Regions from separate parts of the Nitrobacter sp. genome, predicted to be linked through region 1. Evidence: riboswitches for the same ligand, from Rfam matches in the RefSeq annotation. Region 1 holds a riboswitch; the other holds the start of a gene.

Region 1 (4,254 bases):
GCCGGTCGCGGCTGTGCCGCATGGCGATCCCGTTGCCGATCTTATCAACGCGACGCGCCGCATCGCGACGGTTCAGCGGACATTGACCGAATACGGCTACGGCCAGTTGAAGCCGACAGGAACGGTCGGGACCGACACCCAGGCCGCGATCCGGAAATTCGAGCAGGCTCGCCGGATGCCGGTGACCGGTCAGATGTCAGATCGCCTGGTGCGCGAACTCGTCGCCATGACCGGACGGCCGATCGACTAGAGTCTTTCACCGTTTCATGGAAACGGTGAAAGACTCTAGCTTCTTGATCTGACGCGTTTTCTTCACGCGAACCGGATTCCACTTCGCTCGAAAACGCTCTAGAGCGCGTGGGCTACTTCGTCATTGCGTGGCGTCGTGAACGACGAACCCGGAAATCCAGTTATCGATGATTCTCGGATGACCGGATTTCCCGATACGCAATCGACAATCGTGATTGCCGCCGATTGTCTTTCGAAACCTACCGCACTCCGTAACTCGCCACCCGGATGCCTCCGAAAATCCCGAGGCCGGGCGCGAGGAATCCCGTCGGGTTCTGGTAACGGCGGTCGAAGAGGTTATCGACTCGTGCGAAGAGCTTGACCTGGTCGTTGACGGCATAGTCGCCGCGCAGGTTCACGAGCGTATAGCCGGGCGCGACAATTCCGGAAGCCGAGCCGTCGCGCGTGACGTCGATCCAGTTGCTGACACGAAGCACCGTCGCCGACAATGTCAACTGATCGAGGGGGAGCCATGTCGCCGTCACGCTCCACTTGTCCTTGGGCCGGCGCAACAGTTGCAGGCCGGTAGCAGCATCGACGGCGCGAGTGAAGGTGTAATCGGCGCGGATGCCGAAACGCCCGGTGATCTGCGCGGAGACGAACGTTTCCGTGCCTTCCGTGGTCGCGCGGTTGACGTTCACCAGTGAGGTGAATGTGTCATTGTAGTCGATCAGGTTGGTGAGGTCGTTATGGAAGTAGGTCGAGCCGAACCGCACGCGGTCGTTGAACAGAGGCTGCTCGAAACCAGCGTCGTAGCCCGTGCTCTCTTCGGGTTTCAGGTTGGGATTGGCGAAGAAACCGAAAGCCGGGTAGTCCTGATACAACTGACTCAGCGACGGCGCCTTGAATCCCGTGCCGTAGCTCGCCTTCAGTTTCGTCTCGGTGACGGGAAGAATGACCGCCGGCGCCACCCGGTAGGTCATATGCTCGCCGAAGCGGTCGTTGGAATCTTCGCGGACATTCGCGACCAGGAAGAACCGTTTCGCAAAAGCCGATTGCAGTTCGATGAAGCCGGCCTTGTTGCCGTTCTGGGCTGTCAAGTCGGTGGTCTCGATGCGATCGGTCTGTTGCTCGGCGCCGACGATCAGGTTGTTGTCACGTGCGATCTCGGCCACCGCGTGCCAGTCCAACTTGAGGCGTTCGCCGGTGGTGATTGCCCCAACCGGATCTCCCGGACTTATGTCGTAAGCCCTGCTGTTGGTGTAGTTGACGCCGAAGTAGTTTTTCAAGCGTCCGTCGAACAGCGACCACACGGCCTCTTCGCGATTGAACAATTGCTGAACGGCGTGCGTGCTCTGCGCGGCATTGGGGAAACTTGGAAATCCGCTGTCTCCGGTGAACAGCAGTGTCGTGTCGATATAACGAACCACCGAATTGACGGTCAGGTTTTCATTGAGGTCGACCCCGAGCTTGGTCGAATAGGTCTTGTTGTCGTAGTTGTTTCCGATCGCCTTCCGCCCCGGCGGCAAAAGTTCCGGCGGAGTCACGGGAATATCTCCGGCATGGAGATGGGCGACATTGACCGCGTAGTTGAAGTTCTGTTCGGAGCCGCTCAATCCGAGCGTCTGGTTAAAGGTATTGAACGAGCCCGCCTCGATCGAGGCCGTGGCGCGCGGCGGCCCTTCTCCTTTCTTGGTGACGATGGAGATGACGCCGCCGATCGCGTCGGAACCGTAGAGCCCGCTCTGCGGACCGCGCAGGATTTCCATCTGCTGGATGTCGGCTGCAAGAAGATGCGCGTAGTCGAATGCGCCATTCGAGTTGCCGACATCACCGATGTCGATTCCATCGAGGATCACCTTGGTGTGGTTGGCGTTGGTGCCGCGCATGAAGACCGAGGTCTGGGCGCCTGGTCCGCCGGCTTGTATGACGTTCAAGCCGGGGACCGTGTTCAGGATGTCCGGAACGGTGCGGTGTTGCTGGGTCTGGATATCCTGCTCGGTAACGATGGTGAGCGTGCTTGCCAACTGGCCGGCTGGCGTCACGATTCCCGTCGGGCTGACCACCACCGGCACCGTTGCGCCGGGCGCGGCAGCGTCACCGGCCGGAAGTTGTTGAGGAGCAGCACGCACCGCGCGCCGCGAATGCGATGCTGCGCGGTGGGCAGGCGGCGGCGCATCCGCGCTTCTCACCGGCGGGGGAGCGATCTGGATTGGCGGCAGCAGGTTGGGCGAGGCGGATTGCTGCGCGAGGGAAGGCGCATTCAGGCCGATCGATCCCGCGGACGCGAGGAGGGCGGAGGCAAACAGGCTTCTGCGATTAAAGCTTTTGCGATTAAAAATGGCGGCGGACATGAGGAAACCTCGGCAGACGGCGGTGGCACGTCACAGCGAACGAGGTTTCACGAAAGCCCTGCGGCCCGGTGAAGCGGATGTCTGTAGTCCCCGACCGACATCTTCGCGTGTGACCACGGCTGACGGCAGGTCTCCTGGCTCGCGGATCGTGACCTTGCGTCGCCTTCCCGGGACCGAGATTCCCCAGTGGCTTGTGACGCAGATTAGCCGCTTACAGTTGCGGGGGCAGCCGTGGCGTTGGGATGATCCCGCACCACGTTCCCTTTTGATCTCCCAAGGGAGAACCGTCGTCGATCTGTTTGGAGGGGATCAAAGTCGATGTCAATTGACGGCGCGGTTGCGCAAAGGCTTTTCCCGTTGACGTTGCATATCCGCAGCACGACGGGGAGTGGTGCTGATCTGCCCCGCTTCCATTTTTGAAGATTGCCGACGTGAACAAGCCCGCCTGTTCGGCGGGCTTGTTGTTCGGCCATGGCCGGGAGTGATGCGCGGCCGGTACAGGTGTTTGCGTCAGACCAGTTCGCCCCGCGCCGCGGCGGCGGCGTTGCGGATCGCGTCCATGTTCGCCTTGTAGGATTCCATCGTGCCGCCCTTGAACACCGCCGAGCCGGCCACGAAGGCGTTGGCGCCCGCGGCGCCGAGTTCGCCCGCGACGTCGGGTCCGACCCCGCCGTCCACCTCGATGTCGATCGGCCGCCCGGCGATCATCGAACGCAGGTCCCGAATCTTGCCGACCGCTGAGGGAATGAATTTCTGCCCGCCGAAACCGGGGTTGACCGACATCACCAGCACGAGATCGACCATATCGAGCACGTATTCGATGGTGGAGAGCGGCGTCGCGGGATTGAGCGTGACTCCGGCCTTCTTGCCGAGGTTGCGAATAGCCTGCAGCGAGCGATGCAGATGCGGCCCGGCCTCGACATGAACCGTGATGTGGTCGCAGCCCGCCTTGGCGAAGGCTTCGAGATAGGGATCGCAGGGCGAGATCATCAGGTGGGCATCGAAGATCTTCTTCGTGTGCGGACGCATCGCCTTGATGACGTCGGGGCCGTAGGAGATGTTCGGCACGAAATGGCCGTCCATCACGTCGAGGTGGATCCAGTCGGCGCCCCCCTGATCGACGGCGCGAACTTCCTCGCCCAGCTTCGAGAAGTCCGAGGCCAGGATCGACGGTGCGATGACGAGAGGACGCGGCGCAAAAGTCTGAGACATGAACGTTTCCGGGAGTTTCTGCAGGGCTTGAGAGAGCCTCGCGTAACATGGGCCGCGCCCGGGGGCAATGCGCGGCATCGACTGATCGGGATGACGCGGGCGGCGGCAAGTTCTGCCGCGGACGGCATGTTCTGCCCCGGTTTCGCCGGGGCCTTTTGCCGAAACTCCATATTCTATCGGCTTTCCCAGGTGGCACGGCATTTGCTCGACTTGTTTCCGAAACGGGATTGCGCCGCGCGCGGCACGGATCGGGAGCTTGGCCATGCTGTTTGCCTTAGGGGCCGTGTCGTCGGCGATCGAAGCCTTTCAATCACTGGCGTCCTCGGCTTCCTCGAAGGTCAAGACCGGGGGCGGGCAGCCCGCACCGGCGTCATTCGATCCGGTCAGCGGCGCTGCGAGCCCAACGGCTTCATCGGGCTGCGGGTCGAAAGCCTGCATCTCGCCGGCCACCATGAGCGCC
Region 2 (4,254 bases), on a different contig from region 1:
AGCTCACCACTCTTCCAGATAGACTGGCCTTCTGGGCCAGCAAGGTCCGCGAGCAGGCGGACAAGCTCAATCCCGGTCCGGAAAAGGACGCGCTGCTCAAGAAAGTCACCCAGGCTGAGGAAGCCTCCCATTTCGATGACTGGGTCAATTCATCCCAGCTAAGAAAGCCCAAGTGACCGTAACCGCCGGCGATATCGCAAGATACCGCGCGCGAGCCGAAACCTGCCGCCAGGAGGCGAAGCGGGCCCGGGGCGATGCCGATAAGCAGGCCTGGATGGAAATGGCGCGCGACTGGATGAAACTTGCAGACAGAGGCGAAGGGCGCGCTTCGGAAGAGGCCTGATCTGGAAACCGGACGTCCGCGGACGGGAGCCGGTTCGCGTGAAGAAAACGCGTCAAATCAAACTCATAGAGTCCCGCTTCTGATTTAGGCGGAAGCGGAGGCCTCCCGCGCGCTCGATGGTCCGCCGCTCGGGAACGTCCTTTGGAACTCCTTCTTCGCACGAGCATTATCTGGCTGGAACGGGATTGCTCCCTGCAATCCCCGAACCCAACTCAGCCCGCTGCGTGGCTTGGCCCGGCGGGCCTTTTCCGTGAGAGGAGACTTTCATATGGATGAGATGGACGGGCAGGATCGGATGCCGCAGGAACCGACTAACAATCTATTCCTTGCCGCAGGCAGCTTTGGCCTTCTGGCGTTTCTCGTCGGATTCGGAATTCTGGCGGCAATCGGTCTCGGACTTTTATACTGACGCTTCTATATTGATGTTTTCCGCGTCCCGAAGGGTTCGCGATTCCAGAATCCGCTCACCGCTCTCGCGGGGCGACCTAGTGAGATCATCGACCAGACCGTCCCGTCTTCGCAAGACGGGACGGATAGTCTTTACGCGCTCTTCAGTTCAAACGATTGGGAAACGGAATCTCGCCATCGACCGAGAAGTGCTGGAATTCATCCTTCAACGACGGATCGCCAAACCGCTCCTGCAACTCGAATGCGGCCTCTCTGCTCAGGCATGGCATCACCTCGCCCTTCACGTTGAGCGGATCCGGCGGCGCTTCGCGCTTGATGGGCATCATCGCAAAGCCGCACTTTGCCTGGGCGTCGGGCCACAGAGCAAACACGATACTGCAACGCGCGAAACTTTCGCGAAGAAACGCATCGTCTTTTTGCATCAATCGATTAAAAGCTTCAGCGCCGTGTTCCAAGGCCCGGCGCAGCGAGCTGATCACGAAGCCATTGAATTCATCATCTTCGATCATTGATCTTCCTCTAGCCTCGATAAGGAATTGGTTTGCTGCCCTGCACGGCGAGCATCTTTCCGATAACATATCCCGAGGATCCATCAAAACGTCCTGAATGGCCGTTGTTTCAAAGATTTCTTTGAAATATCGCGTGGTTCGGATGGAATATGTCCAAGTGCCGGCCGTTTGAACGTCCTTCCGCGCCCTATTTTCGGCCGGAGCCAACGAGTCCGGCGACGGCAAGCATGTGGGCGGCAGGAACAGCCGTACCGCCGGCTGCTGAATGGAGCGACCCTATGATCAAGGTTCAGCGCGTCGGCGAGGGCGAGTTCGAGGCCGTGGTCCGCGACGAAAACGGCGAGAGCCGCCACCGCGTCACGATGTCTGACTCCAAGAGCAAGCAGCTGACAGCCGGCAAGCACTCGCCTGAGCGCTGCGTCGAGGCCGCCTTTCACTTCCTGCTCGACCGGGAGCCCAAGGAGTCGATCCTCGCGCGCTTCGATATTTCGGTGATTTCACGCTACTTCCCAGAATTCGAGCAGGAGCTGCCGCGTTATCTCGCGCAGCCCTGACTGGATGCAACTCGCTGATTTCGCGCCAATGCAGGAATGCGTTCGCGGCTTGCACGGCTGGTTCCACTGTGCTTGTTTGCGGCGTCATCGGTGCCTCCCGAGGGAGGTGAAACGGGAACGCGGTGCGGGGATATGACCCCAACGCCGCGGCTGCCCCCGCAACTGTAAGCGGCCATCCGCGTCCATTCCGCTGCCGAACATGCCGCGCATGTGAGGAAAATCGGATCCGGATAACGGCCGCGAGCCAGGAGACCGGCCGGCGACGCCTTCGGAGCATGATCCCGAAAAGTGGCAACCGGTTTTCGGCTAAGATCATGCTCGATCAAAGGAAAAGGCCAGACTCTGTTTCAACGTGATTGAATCAGACTCTGGTGCGCGCGACGGTGGGTCGGCGGAAAGGATCGTCATGGTCTCCCGAATTTTGGGTTTCCCGTACTGTGCTGCCGGACCAGCCGGTCCGATGATCTGCCGCGTTTCCAACGGCGCATGATGATGCAAGATATCGCGGCCCGCCGACGAGCGGTCGTAACGGTCGCGCTATGTGCGGGTGTCACGGGGCTGACGCTGGTGTCGCTCGGCATTGGTCCCGTAAAATTGTCGCCTGTCGCCGTTCTCGAGGCCTTGTTCGGAGGCGGCAGCGAGGTCCAGCGAATCATCGTGCAGGACATTCGCCTGCCGCGCGCGATCCTCGGACTTGCGATCGGCGCCATTCTCGGTTTGTCGGGTGCGGCCCTGCAGGGACTGCTGCGCAATCCGTTGGCGTCGCCCTCGCTGTTCGGCGCGCCGCAGGCAGCGGCATTCGGCGCGGTGCTGGTCATCGCGCTCGGAGGTATCGACGTGCGTTCCTTCGCGCTGCCGGCCGCGGCCATCGTCGCAGCGTTTGCCTCCGTGTTCGCGTTGCTCGCGGTCGCGGGACGCAATGCCAGCCTGCTGATCCTGATCCTTGCCGGGCTTGCGATCTCCTCGCTTGCGGGAGCCGCGACGTCACTGACCATGAACCTGTCACGCAATCCCTTCGCTGCGCTGGAGATCGCGTTCTGGCTGCTGGGTTCGCTGGAAGACCGCAGCTTTCGCCATGTGATGCTGGCGCTGCCCTTCATCACCGCGGGCGCCGCGATCCTGATGAGCCAGCGCCATGCGTTTCGCGCGCTCAGTCTCGGCGAGGAATCCGCGCAGAGCCTCGGCGTCGATGTCGGACGGTTGCGGCTATGGGCGATCCTCGGCGTCGCGCTCGGCGTCGGCGGCGCGGTGGCGGTCGCGGGGGCCATCGGTTTCATCGGCCTGGTCGCGCCGCATCTGATGCGTCCGCTGATCGGTTACGACCCAGCGCGGCTGATGGTGCCGAGCGCGCTGGCCGGCGCGGCGCTGCTGCTCGCGGCCGATATCGCGGTTCGTCTCATTCCCTCGACATCGGACATCAAGGTCGGCGTGCTGACCGCGCTGATCGGCGTGCCGTTCTTCCTGTATCTGATCGTGCGCGAGCGCCGCGCGCTGGGCGGAGGCCTCGCATGAGCGAAGCCGCCATTCTCACTGCCTCGTCGTTGTCGGTGAGTCTCGGAAAACGGGTAGTCCTGAGCGACATTTCCCTGGCGCTGCCGCGCGGGTGCCTTGCCGCGCTGGTCGGACCCAATGGCGCCGGCAAGACCACCTTGCTGCGGGCACTGGCGGGCCTGTTGCCATCGGAGGGGACGATCGAGGTTTGCGGCGACGCGCTGTCCTCGCTCACCCTTCGCGAGCGCGCGCGCCGTTTCGCCTATCTTCCGCAGGGTCACCAGATGCACTGGCCACTGCCGGCGCGGGACATCGTGGCGCTCGGGCGCTACCCGCACGGCGCGGTCGATCCGGCGCGGCTGACAGGGGCGGACGCCGCGGCGGTGATGCGGGCGATGCAGGCGACCGACGTGACAGGTTTGAGCGATCGACCGGTGACGGAATTGTCCGGCGGCGAGCGCGGCCGCGTGGCGCTGGCGCGGGTGCTGGCCGTGGAAGCACCAATTCTGCTGGCCGACGAGCCGACCGCAGCACTCGATCCGCGCTACCAGATCGAGGTCATGACCAGGCTGAGGACCGCGGCCGACACCGGAACACTCGTCATCGTGGTGACGCACGATCTCGGGCTCGCGGCGCGGTTTGCGGATATCGCTCTCGTGCTGTCCGACGGGCGTCTGGTGTCGCAGGGACCGCCTGCGACCGCGCTCTCGGAAACAATCATCGAGAATATTTTTCGCGTCAGGACCTATCGGGCCGACTATCAACGCGAAACCGTCATCGTTCCATGGTCGGAGGCGTGATCGCGATGCCGCCTGTCGCGCGGTTGCATCGTCTTTGCAAGGCGATCCGGGCCTGCATAAGTCAGAGAAGCGGCGATCTTGCTGCGGCTGTTCTGGTACTAACCGTCGGGATTGCCATGCAGGCGCGGGCCGCCGATCTGCCGCGCGTT

What was found. Region 1 has a riboswitch for cobalamin ahead of ACS3WB_RS07825 (TonB-dependent receptor plug domain-containing protein). Riboswitches for the same ligand answer to the same signal wherever they lie in the genome.
Region 2: another riboswitch for cobalamin. It lies ahead of ACS3WB_RS01970 (FecCD family ABC transporter permease); the one in region 1 lies ahead of ACS3WB_RS07825 (TonB-dependent receptor plug domain-containing protein).

The regions. Positions count from the first base shown of each region.
Region 1 is NZ_JBPPLY010000005.1:107,656-111,909, reverse strand. It holds gene ACS3WB_RS07830 (peptidoglycan-binding protein) at 1-250, shown strand, start outside; gene ACS3WB_RS07825 (TonB-dependent receptor plug domain-containing protein) at 489-2,582, opposite strand; cobalamin riboswitch at 2,690-2,886, opposite strand; gene rpe (ribulose-phosphate 3-epimerase) at 3,093-3,794, opposite strand; gene ACS3WB_RS07815 (EF-hand domain-containing protein) at 4,057-4,254, shown strand, end outside.
Region 2 is NZ_JBPPLY010000001.1:419,187-423,440, reverse strand. It holds gene ACS3WB_RS01995 (hypothetical protein) at 1-176, shown strand, start outside; gene ACS3WB_RS01990 (hypothetical protein) at 173-343, shown strand; gene ACS3WB_RS01985 (hypothetical protein) at 612-752, shown strand; gene ACS3WB_RS01980 (hypothetical protein) at 895-1,260, opposite strand; gene ACS3WB_RS01975 (hypothetical protein) at 1,539-1,814, shown strand; cobalamin riboswitch at 1,886-2,089, shown strand; gene ACS3WB_RS01970 (FecCD family ABC transporter permease) at 2,301-3,326, shown strand; gene ACS3WB_RS01965 (ABC transporter ATP-binding protein) at 3,323-4,105, shown strand; gene ACS3WB_RS01960 (ABC transporter substrate-binding protein) at 4,222-4,254, shown strand, end outside.